DNA from 2 places in the Croceicoccus sp. Ery15 genome. Region 2 is predicted to be linked to the other one. Evidence: predicted binding sites of a transcription regulator. Region 2 holds the regulator's gene; the other holds the start of a gene.

Region 1 (7,295 bases), 520 kb from region 2:
TCGCAGGCTGGTGGAAACGCAGACGGGACTGTCGGTGGGCATGCTGGGTCTGTACCGTTTTGTGATGGCGTGGCTGGCCCCTATGGCGGTGGCGCTGATCCTGCTGTTCGGCCTGTTTCCCGGTCTGCTGGGCTGATGGCAAAAGGGGCGCTCCGCGATGGAGCGCCCCTTTTTCGTTTTACGGCCTTCATCATTTTATAGCGAAGTCTCAACATGTTTGTCGCGGACGTCGCCCGTGACATCCTTGCCCAGCATCATCTTGGCGGTTGTCGTGATTCCGATGCTGGCATCCCAGATCGATGCTTTGCCCAGATCCATACGCAGCATCAGCAGGTTGGGGTCGTCCTTGCCGCCCGGGAACCATGCCTCGGTCATGTTGCTCCACTCTTTCTCCATCCGTTCGCGGCTGGTTTCTTCGACGAGTGTTCCGCGGAAGCGGGCGAATACCGAATGGCCGCTGGAGGAGAATGTGGCCGTGGCGGGGCCCATCGCAGCGAAATGGCCGGTGCGATAGGTGAAGAACCAGATCGCGTGATCGGCATCCTTGTCCAGTTGCGCGGTCATGGGGGCGGCGCTGTCGGGATCTCCGTCAAGCTGCAGCATCACAAAGGGGGATGAGGCCAGTTCCTTCCAGAACTTTTGCTTCAGCTCGTCGGCTTTTCCTTCCTTATATTGCATGGGTTGGTCCTTTCGGTTTGTTCTTCCCTGATGCAACGGTGGAAAGGGCAGGCTGTTCCGTTTTTTCGGATGGGTCAGTGGACGCAACGAATGGAACATAATAAGAACATTGATCGTTTTCATGTCCCGATTCGATTCTTTTAATGGAGCCTGTCATCGCCGGTCCCGATCCCCACGCAGGTATATGCCCTGCCGATCCGGTTCCCTTGCCCGAAGGGGTGTTTCCCGCTGCCGATCTGGCCGGTTCGCGCTGGCTGGAGGGTGGGGACAAGGACGGGGACGGGCGCGGCTGGAACCCTGCCATCGCCTTTCGCGGAGCGGGGGAGATCTTTGCAAACGGCGACGACGGGGCCGGGGCGGCGCTGGCGCTGGAACTGGCGCGCGGGGCACCGCGACCCTTGCACGAACGGGCACTCACCGAAACGAGCGACGAGCGTGCCTTTCTGTGGGTGCAGGACGCCGCTTCTATCCGCGCTGGCGGCCGGCCGTTCTGGCCCGGCCTGCCGCGCGATCTGGCGCATCGGGCGATCCATGTGGCCGTGCGCACGGCAGAGGATGCCTTGTTCGCGCTGGAAGAAGGCGTGCGCTGCCACGATCTGGCCTTTGTGATCGGAGAGATCGCGGGAAACCCGCGTGCGCTGGATTTCACGGCCTCGCGCCGGCTGGTGCTGGCGGCAGAACGGCATCGCGTGCCGCTGTGGCTGGTACGGGTGGATGCGCAGCGCGATCTGGGCGCGGCACGGATGCGGTGGGATGTATGCTCTGCCGTATCGCAGCCGCCGCGCTGGAACCCGCAGGCACCGGGCCTGCCGGGCTGGCGCGGCGAATTGTTCCGCGCCCGAGGCCTGCGCCCCGGCGCATGGTGGATCAGGCCCGAACGCATGACAAGTGATGGAGGGGGTAATGGGGGATCGATCCTCTCCGCCCGTCCGGTCGATCATGACGCCGCCGACCATGGCGGGCACCTTGCAGCCGGACAGGCGGGTGCTGGCGATCTGGTGCGCGCGGCTGGCGATCGATCGCTGGCGGCAGGCTGAAGCGGGAGGCGAGGCGGAGCCGGATGTTCCGCTCGCGCTCATTACCGAAACCGCGCATGGCCCCCGCATCGCCGCTGCCACGCGCGCCGCCGGGGCGGCGGGTGTGCGCATCGGCACCATGCTGGCCGATGCCCGCGCCTTGTGTCCCGCGCTGGAAGTGCGCCCTGCCGATCCGGCGGGCGATCTTGCCTTTCTGGAACGGCTGGCCGTGTGGGCGCAACGCTGGGGGCCATGGAGCGCGCTGGACCCGCCCGACGGGGTGATCGTCGACATCACCGGCGCGGCCCATCTGTTCGGCGGCGAGCAACGCCTGCTGGATGATGCGGCGCGCGTGTTCGCGGCGCGCGGTTTGACGGTGCGGCTGGCCATCGCACCCACGGCAGGCGCGGCATGGGCGCTGGCGCATTACGGGAGAGCCCGTCAGGGAAAGGGCGGGCTGGTGCTGGACGGGGGAGAGGATATCGCTGCCAGCCTGGCCCCTTTGCCGGTCGCGGCACTGCGGCTGGACGACGATGTGCTGCTGGTGCTGCGACGGCTGGGGCTGAAACGGGTGGGCGATCTGGACGGGATCGGCCGCGATGCGCTGTCGCGCCGGTTCCGCAACCGCCGTTCGGCCATGGCCAATCCGCTGATGCGGCGCGACCAGATGATCGGACTGGTCCCCGAACCCATGCTGCCGGTCATCGGCAATCCGCCCGCCATGGTGCAATTGCGGCTGATGGAGCCGATCCGCCACTTGCCTTTGTTGGAAGTCGTGCTGGCCGATCTGGCCGCCGCGATGATGCGCATGCTGGAAGGGCGGGGCGAAGGGGCACGGCGGCTGGAACTCGCATGCTGGCGTGTCGATGGCGAAATCGCGATCCGCACGCTGGAACTGGCCGCCGCGACGCGCGATGCCGCCCATGTCTGCCGCCTGTTTGCCGAACGGATCGCCACGATCGATGCAGGGCTGGGGATCGAAATGGCGCGGCTGGTCGCCCGCTGGGCCGAGCCGCTGGGGCTGGCGCAGGCCGATCTGGATGCCTCGGCAGAGGTGCATGGAACCAGCCTTGCAGCCTGTATCGACCGGCTGTCGGCACGGCTGGGCACGCGCGCGGTGCGGCGACCGGTGCCTTTTGCCAGCCATGTGCCCGAACGCGCCCAGCGCTGGCAGGCGCCGCTGGAGCCGGTGCCCGCAGCGCAGGAGAGCTTTGCCTTTCACGCCCGCCCGTTCAGGCTGCTGGACAAGGCAGAGCCGATCGCGGTGCTTTATGCCACGCCCGACGGTTTGCCCCAACGCTTTCGCTGGCGCGGTCATGTCCACGATGTCGCGCGTGCCGAGGGGCCGGAACGGATCGCGCCCGAATGGTGGCGCGAAAAGGGTGCGGCGCGGCTGCGCGATTACTACCGGATCGAGGATGGCGAGGGACGGCGTTTCTGGATCTATCGGCTGGGGCTGGCCGGCGACGGGCGGGGCGGAGCACCTGACTGGTTCATGCAGGGCCTTTTCGCCTGAGCTTCGTTCGCCTGGGCATTCGCCGACAGGTGTTTGACGCGATCACGCACGATCGCATTGCCGTGCAGCCTCAAAGATACCGGATGATGCAATGATGCAACAAATGCGAAGGGCGACGAGGTCAAAACCCCGCCGCCCGCACACGGAGGCCTTCCGTGCTATCTGTAAATGGCGCGATGCAATGGTTAACGCCAACATGCAAGCGCTTTGGTGCGAGTGGTATTTTCGCCACTATCGCCCTGTCCTGCTGCGGAATCCAGCATATCTTTTGCGAAGTTTGCGCGGCTGCAGCGCATCGATTGATACTATGTCATGACATGATTGCGGCCTTGTCTGTCATAATATTGCGATTGGTCTGAACGCCCTCGGTTCGTCGATTTTGCGGCGAGTGGGGCTAGCCAGCATGGCGCAAAGAACATAAAGTGAACACTGGAGTCGCAATGGCACAGAAATCACTTATCGAACGACTGAAAGTCCTGGCGGATGCCGCCAAATATGATGCGTCCTGCGCATCGTCGGGCACGTCGAAACGCGACAGCCTGAACGACAGGGGGCGGGGCGGCAAAGGCATTGGATCGACCGAGGGCATGGGCATCTGCCACGCCTATGCGCCCGATGGTCGCTGCATATCCTTGCTGAAACTGCTGCTGACCAACCATTGCGTGTTCGATTGCCATTACTGCGTGAACCGCAAGAGTTCGAATGTGGAGCGCGCGCGCTTTACCCCGCGCGAGGTCGCCGATCTCACCCTCTCGTTCTACAAGCGCAATTATATCGAGGGGTTGTTCCTATCCTCGGGCATCATTCGCAATTCCGATCACACGATGGAGCAATTGGTCGAAACGGCGCGCATCCTGCGCGAGGAGCATGATTTTCGCGGCTATATCCATTTGAAGACCATTCCCGAGGCCGATCCCGAAATCGTCCGGCGGGCAGGGCTTTATGCCGATCGCATCTCGATCAATGTCGAATTGCCGACCGATGCGGGGCTGGCCCGGCTGGCGCCCGACAAGAATGCGCATCGGATCGATGGCGCGATGGGCGCAATGCGCAATGCCATTGCCGAAGGGCGCGACGCGAAGAGGCGTTTCCGCCATGCGCCGGCATATGCGCCCGCGGGGCAGTCGACACAGATGATCGTGGGTGCCGACGGGGCCAGCGATGCCGATATCGTAAGCCGCGCCAGCGCGCTTTACGGGCGGCACCGGCTGCGGCGCGTCTATTACTCGGCCTTCAGCCCCATTCCCGATGCCAGCGCGGTGCTGCCGTTGAAACGCCCGCCACTGGTGCGCGAGCACCGGCTTTACCAGTCGGACTGGCTGATGCGCTTTTACGGGTTTTCTCCGGCGGAAGTGGCCGATGCCGCCGGGGCGGACGGTATGTTGCCGCTGGACATCGACCCCAAGCTGGCATGGGCACTGAAGTTCCGCGACAGCTTTCCCGTCGACGTCAATCGCGCTTCGAAAGAGGCTTTGCTGCGGGTACCGGGACTGGGAACGCGCGGCGTGGCCCAGATCCTTAGCGCACGGCGGCATCGCGCCTTGCGACTGGACGATGTGGCCAGGCTGACCGTGTCGGTTGCAAAGCTGCGTCCCTTTATCGTCACGGTCGACTGGCGGCCCGTCGCGCTGATCGACCGCGCCGATCTGAAGGCGCTGGTCGCGCCCGATACGGGGCGGCAACTGGACCTGTTCGCATGACTGCGCTGCAACATGTGCGGCTGGGTGCCTATCACGTGGTGCCAATGGCCTCGCCCGACGATTTCGACGAATGGCGCGATCATGCGCGGCGTATGGTCATGGCCGATGTGCCGCCCGACCGCGTGGCATGGACCGAACCGGGCGGACCGGCGGGCAATCTGTTCACGCATGGTGACCGCCGCTTGCCCGCACCCGACCGCGAGGCGCCGCCGCCGCGCGTATCGCGGCGTTTTATCGAAATTGCGAAGACCGTGATCCTGCATGCCGATACCGACAGGTTCGCACTGCTGTATCGCGTGCTGTGGCGATTGCAGTCGAAACCCCGCCTGATCGAGGACGGGGCCGATGCGGACATACGCGCCATGGCCGATATGGCGCGGGGCGTGCGGCGCGACATTCACAAGATGCGGGCCTTTTTACGCTTCCGCGAGATCGAGCATGAGGGCGGCGAATATTTCGTCGCATGGTTTGAACCGCAGCATCACATCCTGCGCCATAATGCGGGTTTCTTCACGCGTCGCTTTGCCAATATGCGCTGGTCGATCCTGACCCTGCGGGGCAGCCTGCATTGGGATGGCGATACGTTGCGCGAAGGGCCGCCCGCCACGCGCGCCGATGCGCCGAACGGCGATCCGGTAGAGGGGATGTGGCGCGCCTATTACGCATCGATCTTCAATCCCGCTCGGTTGAAGGTCGACGCGATGCTGAAGGAAATGCCGCGCCGATACTGGAAAAATATGCCCGAAACGCAGCTGATTCCCGAACTGATCGCGGGGGCGCAAGCGCGCGAGGCGGCCATGGTTTCGGCAGGCGCGATGGAAAATGGCGAACGGCCCGCAACGCTGGATGCGGTGGACAAGGCGATCCATGCCTGCGCGCGCTGCCCCATCGGCGCGCTGGAAAACCGCGCGGTGATGGGTGAAGGGACGCCCGATGCCCCGCTGATGATCATGGGCGAGCAACCGGGCGATATCGAGGACCGGCAGGGACGCCCTTTCGTCGGTCCGGCGGGGCAATTGCTGGACGTGCATCTGGAACGCGCGGGGATCGACCGTCGTGCGGCCTATGTCACCAATGCGGTCAAGCATTTCAAATATGTGTCGGGGGATGTGCCTGATCGGGGCGTGCCAAATCGTGGCGTATCCGGTCGCGGCGCATCCGGTCGCGGCAAGCGGCGCCTGCACCAGAATCCCTCTGCCCGGGAAATCGACATCTGCCGCTGGTGGGTAGAGGCGGAGCGCGCCATCGTGCGGCCAAAGCTGGTGCTGGCGCTGGGCGCCAGCGCGGCGCGCAGCGTGTTGGGCAAGACAATATCGGTCACCAAGGCACGCGGCACGCCTGTGCCGCTGGACGATGACAGCGAGCTGTGGGTGACGGTGCACCCGTCCTATCTGTTGCGGTTGGAGGGACCTGCGCGCAAAGAGCAGGCGCGGCTGTTCGACGCCGATCTGGCGGCCGTCGCGGCGCGTCTTCGGGAACTGGCGTAATGGCGCGCTGTGGACTGTCTGTGGATAAAGCTGTGCGCAAACCTGATGATAGTGCTGTGGACGGGGCGGCAGAACGTGGGGGTAACCGGCCTGTTTTCGCGGTGACCCGTCCGCTTGTCAGGGGCCTGCCGGTGCCGCCATGCCCGACGCGCCGTTAACGCCCGATCGTCGCCGGATAGAGATCGATACCGATGCATTGGGTGCGCCGCCGCGAGCGCCCTTTGTCGAACTTGGCCTCGTCTCGTGCTTTTCCTTCCTGCGCGGCGCGTCCGACGCGGTCGATCTGGTGATGACGGCGCGCGCTATGGGCTATGACGCCATCGGGATTGCCGATGCAAATTCGCTGGCAGGCGTGGTCCGCGTACATGGCGAGGCAGAGACTTTGCGTTTGCGCCCGGTGATCGGCGCGCGGATCGAAACGGTCGAGGGGCTGGCCTTTCTTGCCTATCCCGAAACGCGCGCGGCCTATGGCCGGTTGTCGCGGCTGATCAGCAAGGGGCGGATGCAGACCTTGTCGGGCGCATGGCAGGACAAGGGCGTGTGCGAGATCGATCTGGCGATGCTGGCCGAACATGCGGCGGATGATGGCGGGCACGGCGCCTTGCATCTGATTGCCTTGCCGCCACCCGATCTGGATACGCCGTTCCGCGTCAGCCTGCCGGGCAATGTGATGCCGATTGGCGGGGGGCAGGCAGAGCCGGTTGCGCAAAGCCTGTCCTTTGCCGGCCTGGTGCCGCATCTGGCGCAATTATTGCCATCGCTGGGCCATATCGCGGCCAGCCATCTCTATCGCGGCGATGATGTGGCGCGGATCGGCAGGCTGGATGCGCTGGCGTGCGCCCATGGGCTGGGCCTGCTGGCCACGAATGACGTGCATTACCACGCACCCGACCGCCGC
Region 2 (7,295 bases):
GCGGCGAAAAAGACGGGCGAGCTGGTGCCGCTGTGTCATCCGCTGCCCATCGATGCAGTGAATGTCGATTTCGCGTTCGAACACGGCGCGATCCGCGCCAGCGCCAGCGCCGCGATCGAGGCGAAGACCGGTGTGGAGATGGAAGCGATCACGGCCGTTTCAGTTGCGCTGATCACGATTTACGACATGGCCAAGGCTCTGGACAAGGGGATGGTCATCGGCGGTATCCGCCTGATCGCCAAGGATGGCGGCAAATCGGGCCGCTGGCGCGCCGCAGGGCACGAGGATCTGGAGCTTTGACGGCACCGCTGCTCGATCTGGACGAGGCGCAGCGGCGCCTGCTGGCGATGGCACAGCGGTTACCCGCCGTCGATTTGCCTGCCGAAGAGGCATCGGGCCGCTGGCTGGCGCGCGATGTCGTGGCGCTGCGATCGCAGCCGCCCGATCCGATGTCGGCCATGGATGGCTATGCCATGCGGCAGGCCGATATGCCCGGACCGTGGAACATCGTCGGCGAAAGCGCGGCGGGCCATGTGTATCAAGGCTCGGTCGGTGCGGGTCAGGCGGTACGCATCGCCACGGGCGGCGTGGTGCCCGACGGCGCGGACATGGTCGCCGTGCAGGAGGATTGCCGCCGCGACGGCGTCCGCCTTTATTTCGAAGGGCAACCGCCCGCCCCGCTTCACCGCCATATTCGGCCGCGCGGACTGGATTTCAGCGATGGCCAGACAGTCGCCAGGGCGGGCGAAAGGCTGACACCGGCACGGCTGGCGCTGAGCATCACTGCGGGTCATGGCATCTTGCCAGTGCATGATATCGCCAACGTCGCCGTCATCGAAAGCGGCGATGAATTGCGCCCTGCCGGTGAACCGCTGCCTGCCGGTTCCATTCTCGCCAGCAACGGGGCAATGCTGGGCGCGTTGTTCGCCGATATCGGCTGCACGGTTCAGCGTCAGGGCCCCGTCCCCGACCGGCGGGATGCCTTGCGCAGCGCCTTTGAAAATGCAGGCGATGCGCAGATGATCGTCACCAGCGGGGGCGCTTCGGTGGGGGACCACGATCTCGTGCTGCCCGTACTGCAGGAGATGGGCGCCGAAATCGATTTCTGGCGCGTTGCGATCAAGCCGGGCAAGCCGATCCTTGTCGCAAAGCTGGGCAAGCAGCTCGTCATCGGCCTTCCCGGCAATCCGGTTTCCAGCTTCGTCACCGCGCATCTGTTCGCCCTGCCCGTCGCGCGCGCGCTGATGGGCGACCGGTCGCCGCTGCCCGCGCTACAGCCCGCGTTCTGTCTTGCCGATCTGCCCGCCACTGGCAGGCGGACGGAATTTCTGCGCTGCCGCTTTACCGATGCAGGCGTCATGCCCCTGTTTCTGCAGGATAGTGCGGCGTTGAGCCCGCTGGCCGAAGCCGATGCGCTGATCCTGCGCCCTGCAAAAAGCGGAACGGTTGCCAGCGGCGATATCGTACAAGTGATGCCCTTTGCCCCGCGCAATCGCGCCTAGTGGAACATTGCGTTAACATGGCTTGACGATCATTCTGATGTTGCTTAATTGTTCCGCATTCGTTCGCGCCATTGGGGCGCGGAACGGAACAGGACTTTGGGCGGAACAGGATATTGGCCATGCTTACGCGCAAACAGCACGAATTGCTGCTTTTCATTCAACAGCGGCTTGAGGATACGGGCATTTCCCCCTCGTTCGAGGAAATGAAGGAAGCGCTCGATCTGAAATCGAAGTCGGGTGTCCACCGGCTGATTTCCGCCTTGGAAGAACGCGGGTTCATCCGCCGCCTGCCCAATCGCGCGCGGGCGCTCGAAGTGATCCGCCAGCCCGACGACGTGACCGGCACGGCGAAACCTGCGGCAGTGGCGCCAAGCGCGGCGAAAGCCGATAATGTGGTCGAATTCAGGCGCCCGTCCCCGCCGTCCGGCGCGTCGAACGATGTGATCGAAATTCCCCTGCACGGTCGGATCGCCGCCGGCGTCCCGATCGAAGCGATGGAGGATACGCAGGTCCTGCCTGTTCCCGCAGCCCTGCTGGGCAGCGGTGAGCATTACGCGCTGGAAGTATCGGGCGATTCCATGGTGGAAGCCGGTATTTTCGACGGCGATTACGCGCTGGTCCGCCGCACCGACACCGCCCGCGACGGAGAGATCATCGTCGCGCTGGTGCGGGGAGAGGAAGCAACGCTGAAATATCTGCGGCGCGAAAACGGCATGGTCAGGCTCGATCCCGCCAATGCTGCCTATGAACCGCAGATCTACGATCCGTCGGAGGTTCAGGTTCAGGGACGGCTCGCCGGATTGCTTCGCCGTTATCACTGATCGGATGATAAGGTCACCAGCCGTGGCGGTCGCCTTGGGGTCTGACCGCGCGGGTGGTGCCATTCGATAAGTCCACGGCCAGCCCACCGCGCCGCGCCAGCAGGCTGCTGTCCGCCTTCAGCATGGCCGGCTGGCAATCGGCGGGAAGCCGCCTGCTGGCGATCACGATATCGGCGCGCGCGCATGCCGCCACCATCGCGCCATAGGGCACCTCTGCCGGTCGCTGGGCGACAAGTAACACGCGCCCCTCCGCTTCGAACTGACAGAAAACGCCATTGCATCGTGCCCCCGGCCATTCGGGAAACTCGGCGAACGGCTCGACGCCATATTGCGCACCTTTTCCCATTGCCTCCACCATGGCCTCGGCAGAAAAACTTGTACTGTTGCGCAACAGGTAAAGCCGTCCGTCAGGCGCCAGTAGCGCAGCGTTGCGACCACTTTGCTCGATCAGCAAATCGGCTGGCCGCGCCAAAAACAGCGCAGGCAACCCGATCGCCAGCGGTGCCAACCCCCACAGGCGGAGCCGCCCCGACCAAAGCGCCAGCCACAATCCGCCCGCAACACAGGCGAGCACGGCCCACAAGGCGATCTGCGGCAGTTGCAAAACCGCCCCTGGCAATGACGACGTGCCATGCGCCAGCGCGATAATCAGATCGAGCGATTTGGCCCCCGCCCACCAGAACGGCGCGCCCCAGCCGACGGCATCGAAGACCAGCCCGCCGATCAGCACCGGCAGCGTCAATCCCGTCATCAGCGGAATTGCGATGACATTGGCCAGCGACCCGTAAACCCCTGACCGCTGGAAATGGAACAGCACCAAAGGCGTCAGCGCCGCCTCCACCACAAGACCGGTCAGGAACAGCAGCAATCCGGCGTGGAGCAGTCGCTCCAGCCGACCCTCTCCCCGACCCTCTCCCCGTTTCCCGCGCAGCCATGCGACGAACCGGCTGTTATGGAACGCCACGATCGCGATCACCGCGGCAAAGCTGAGCTGAAACGACGGGCCGATGACAGCCTCGGGCCAGAACAGCATCACGCCCATTGCCGCCAGTGCAATCAGGCGCAACGACAATGCCTGCCGCCCCAGCGCCAGCGCGCCCACCACCAGAAGTGCCGCAAGGCAGGCGCGCACCGTGGGCAAGGCCGCGCCCGTCAGCAGCGTATAGGCGATACCCGCCAGCGCGCCCGTCCCCGCCGCCGCCAGAGGCAGCCGGACCCGCAGTGCCAGCCATGGAAACAAGGCCCCCACACGGACTACCACAAGCCACGCAATCGCCACGATGGCGCCCACATGCAGTCCGCTGATCGAGAGCATATGCGCCAGACCTGCATCGCGCATCGCTTGTCCGTCGCTGTCGGGAATTGCGCCCCTGTCGCCGGTAATCAGCGTGGCCGCGATCGCCGCCGACGCCGTGCCACTGAACCGTCCGACCTGTTCGCGCACATGCTCCGCCAGCCTGCTGCGCCAACCCGCGATTCCGCCGCCCTCGCGCGTGATCGCCGGTTGCTCGAGCAGAGAGCCCGAAGCCGCCAGCCCGTCGAACCATGCTGCCCGTGCGAAATCATACCCGCCCGGCACGGCAGCGCGCTGTGGCGGGATCAATCGCAGCTTTGCGCGGAATTGCGCCCCCGCCGTCAGCCGCGGATCATCCATCTCTTCCGGCACGTTCAGCCGTGCGCGGATCGGCCTTGCATCCAGCGGATCGCGCGTGGCGACGATCAGCCGTACCCGATCGCGCGCCGGTTGCTCCTCGCGCTCCAGAACCAGCGCTTCGACCACGGCGACACGCGGGCCTGCCACCGGCTCTGTCCCGATCAGGGCGGATCGCGCCCAAATCAGCACAATCCCCGCCGCGATCATCAATGGCACCGCAACGGCGGCATTGCGCAGCAGGGCGCGATCGTCCCCGCGCATTGCAATCAGGGCCAGACCGGCCGGCAATCCGCACAGCCCCAGTGCGATCAGCCATTCGCCGGGGCCCGGCAGGGCGAACCAGATACCGATCCCCGCCAGCATCGCGACCGCCAGCCATGGCATGCGTTCAAAGCCGCGATCGGCAAGCAACGCCTCTAATCGTGCCACGGCACTGGACAAATGCGCTTCGCTCCCCCATTTCCGCAACCGCGAAGGAAGGCGGGAATCGCCTTCGTCCTCGCCCGCTATCGGGACGATGGTATTGGCAACGATGGTATTGGCACGGGCCTTCCCCATGGCACCGCGCAAGTCATTCATACCAAATCGTCTCCGGTTCGAGCGGCTCGCCCATGACATGTATTGAAAGAGGAAGCACGCGCAGATGGCAAGCGGCCAGGCAGACGGAACCGGCAGCGGAACGGGGAAAAGCCCGACGCAAGGAACTGTCGTCACGCGTTTCGCACCCTCGCCCACCGGTTTCCTGCATATCGGCGGCGCGCGCACCGCGCTGTTCAACTGGCTCTATGCCCGCCACTTCGGCGGAAAGACGCTGCTGAGGATCGAGGATACGGACAAGGCGCGGTCCACGAAGGAAGCCATCGACGCCATCCTCGACGGGCTGGACTGGCTGGGCTTTGATTACGACGAAGCGCCCGTGTTCCAGTCCGAACGTGCGGCCCGCCATGCAGAGGTGGCGAACATGTTGCTGGAAGCGGGCCATGCCTATCGCTGCTATGCCACGGCCGAAGAGCTTGAGCAGATGCGCGCCGAGCAGCGCGCCGCGAAAAGGCCGCTGCGCTATGATGGCCGCTGGCGCGACCGCGATCCTGCCGACGCTCCCGAAGGCGCGCCCTTTGTCGTCCGCCTGAAAACGCCGACCGACGGCGTGACCGAGATCGAGGATGCCGTGCAGGGCAAGGTAAAGGTCCGCAACGAAGAGATCGACGATTACATCCTGCTGCGTTCGGACGGTTCGCCGACCTATATGCTGGCCGTGGTGGTCGACGATCACGACATGGGGGTGACCCATGTGATCCGCGGCGACGACCATCTGAACAATGCCTTCCGCCAATTGCCGATCTATCGCGCGATGAACGCTATCGAAGGCGGGTGGGACGATCCGGTCTATGCCCATATCCCGCTGATCCACGGTGCGGACGGCGCGAAACTGTCCAAGCGTCACGGCGCGATGGGTGTCGATGCCTATCGCGACGAGCTGGGTCTGCTGCCCGAAGCGGTTGTGAACTATCTGCTTCGTCTGGGCTGGGGCCATGGCGATCAGGAAATCTTCAGCCGGGACGAGGCGGTCGCATTGTTCGACCTGCCCGCCGTCGGCAAAAGCCCGTCGCGCTTCGATTTCAAGAAGCTCGCCAATATGAACGGGCAATATATGCGCGAGGCGGACGATGCGCGGCTTGCCGATCTGGCCGCGCCGCGCATTGCCGCGCTGGAAGCCGGTTTCGACGCTGCCAGCCATCGCGATCTGCTGGTGCAGGCCATGCCATCGCTAAAGGCGCGCGCCAAGAATCTGGACGAGCTGGCCGAAGGAGCGTTGTTCCTGTTCCGCCAGCGCCCCTTGCCGCTGGACGACAAGGCCGCCTCGCTGCTTCAGGCTGAGGGTGCCGGCGAATTGCTGGCCGATGTAGCCAACCGGCTGGAACAGGCGTCCGACTGGTCGATCGAGCCGCTGGAAACCGAATTGAAAGCCATGGCCGAAGAGCGCGAGCTGGGCCTTGGCAAAGTCGCACAACCGCTGCGCGCGGCCTTGACCGGGCAATCGACATCGCCCGGCATTTTCGACGTGCTGGTGCTTTTGGGCCGCGAGGAAAGCCTTGCGCGGATCCGCGAACACGCTGGCGCAGCAGTTCCCTAGGGATCAGGGCTTGACGGGTGCGCCGGCACAGGAAATTGAGACGTTAGAAGAAGAGGAGTGAGTAAGTGGGCGATACGGCGAAACTGACCGCAGGGGGCGGCGACTACGAATTTCCGGTAAAGAGCGGGACGCTTGGTCCGGATGTCGTCGATATCGGCAAGCTTTACGGCAAGTCGGGCATGTTCACTTATGACCCTGGCTTCACTTCCACCGCCAGCTGCGATTCAGGTCTGACCTTTATCGATGGAGAAGAGGGCGTGCTGCTGCACCGCGGCTATCCCATCGGCCAGCTGGCCGAAAATTCCAGCTTCATGGAAGTATCCTATCTGATGCTGAACGGCGAATTGCCGTCGCAGGAAGAGCTGGACAAGTTCGAATTCACCATCACCCGCCACACCATGCTGCACGATCAGTTGCGCCAGTTCTATCAGGGTTTCCGCCGCGACGCGCACCCGATGGCGATCATGTGCGGCGTGGTCGGCGCACTCTCGGCTTTCTATCACGACAGCACCGATATTTCGGACCCCGAACACCGCAAGATCAGCTCCCACCGCCTGATCGCCAAAATGCCGACCATTGCAGCGATGGCGTATAAATACTCGATCGGTCAGCCTTTCCTGCAGCCCGACAACTCGCTGAGCTATACCGGCAATTTCCTGCGCATGACCTTTGGCGTCCCTGCCGAGGAATATGAGGTGATCCCTGCCGTCGAAAAGGCGATGGACCGCATCTTTATCCTGCATGCCGACCATGAACAGAACGCCTCGACCTCGACCGTACGTCTGGCCGGTTCGTCGGGCGCAAACCCGTTTGCCTGTATCGCGGCGGGCATCGCCTGTCTGTGGGGTCCGGCGCATGGCGGCGCGAACGAAGCCGCGCTGAACATGCTTCACGAAATCGGCACCCCCGACAAGATCCCCGAATATATCGCGCGCGCCAAGAACAAGGACGACCCGTTCCGCCTGATGGGCTTTGGCCACCGCGTCTATAAGAACTATGACCCGCGGGCGACCGTGATGCAAAAGACGGTGCGCGAAGTGTTCGACGCGCTGAAGGTCAACGACCCTGTGTTCGAGGTTGCCCTGCAACTGGAAGAAATGGCGCTGAACGATGAATATTTCATCGAGAAGAAGCTGTTCCCGAACGTCGACTTCTATTCGGGCGTGATCCTTTCGGCCATCGGC

Evidence for each region. The regulator LexA, encoded in region 2, represses DNA repair genes until DNA is damaged. The targets are predictions, from matches to a motif close to GTTCCNCNCTTGTTCT.
Region 1: LOZ77_RS03550 (putative DNA modification/repair radical SAM protein) is a predicted target of LexA. The motif match lies at 3,623-3,638, and genes of this name have one in related genera.

What each region holds. Positions count from the first base shown of each region.
Region 1 covers NZ_CP087588.1:700,770-708,064, forward strand. The annotation lists gene LOZ77_RS03530 (sodium-dependent transporter) at 1-136, shown strand, start outside; gene LOZ77_RS03535 (pyridoxamine 5'-phosphate oxidase family protein) at 196-678, opposite strand; gene LOZ77_RS03540 (hypothetical protein) at 822-1,715, shown strand; gene LOZ77_RS03545 (DNA polymerase Y family protein) at 1,618-3,210, shown strand; gene LOZ77_RS03550 (putative DNA modification/repair radical SAM protein) at 3,651-4,910, shown strand; gene LOZ77_RS03555 (TIGR03915 family putative DNA repair protein) at 4,907-6,397, shown strand; gene LOZ77_RS03560 (error-prone DNA polymerase) at 6,537-7,295, shown strand, end outside.
Region 2 covers NZ_CP087588.1:1,223,643-1,230,937, forward strand. The annotation lists gene moaC (cyclic pyranopterin monophosphate synthase MoaC) at 1-300, shown strand, start outside; gene LOZ77_RS06080 (molybdopterin molybdotransferase MoeA) at 297-1,502, shown strand; gene lexA (transcriptional repressor LexA) at 1,622-2,323, shown strand; gene LOZ77_RS06090 (ComEC/Rec2 family competence protein) at 2,337-4,535, opposite strand; gene gltX (glutamate--tRNA ligase) at 4,621-6,111, shown strand; gene LOZ77_RS06100 (citrate synthase) at 6,177-7,295, shown strand, end outside.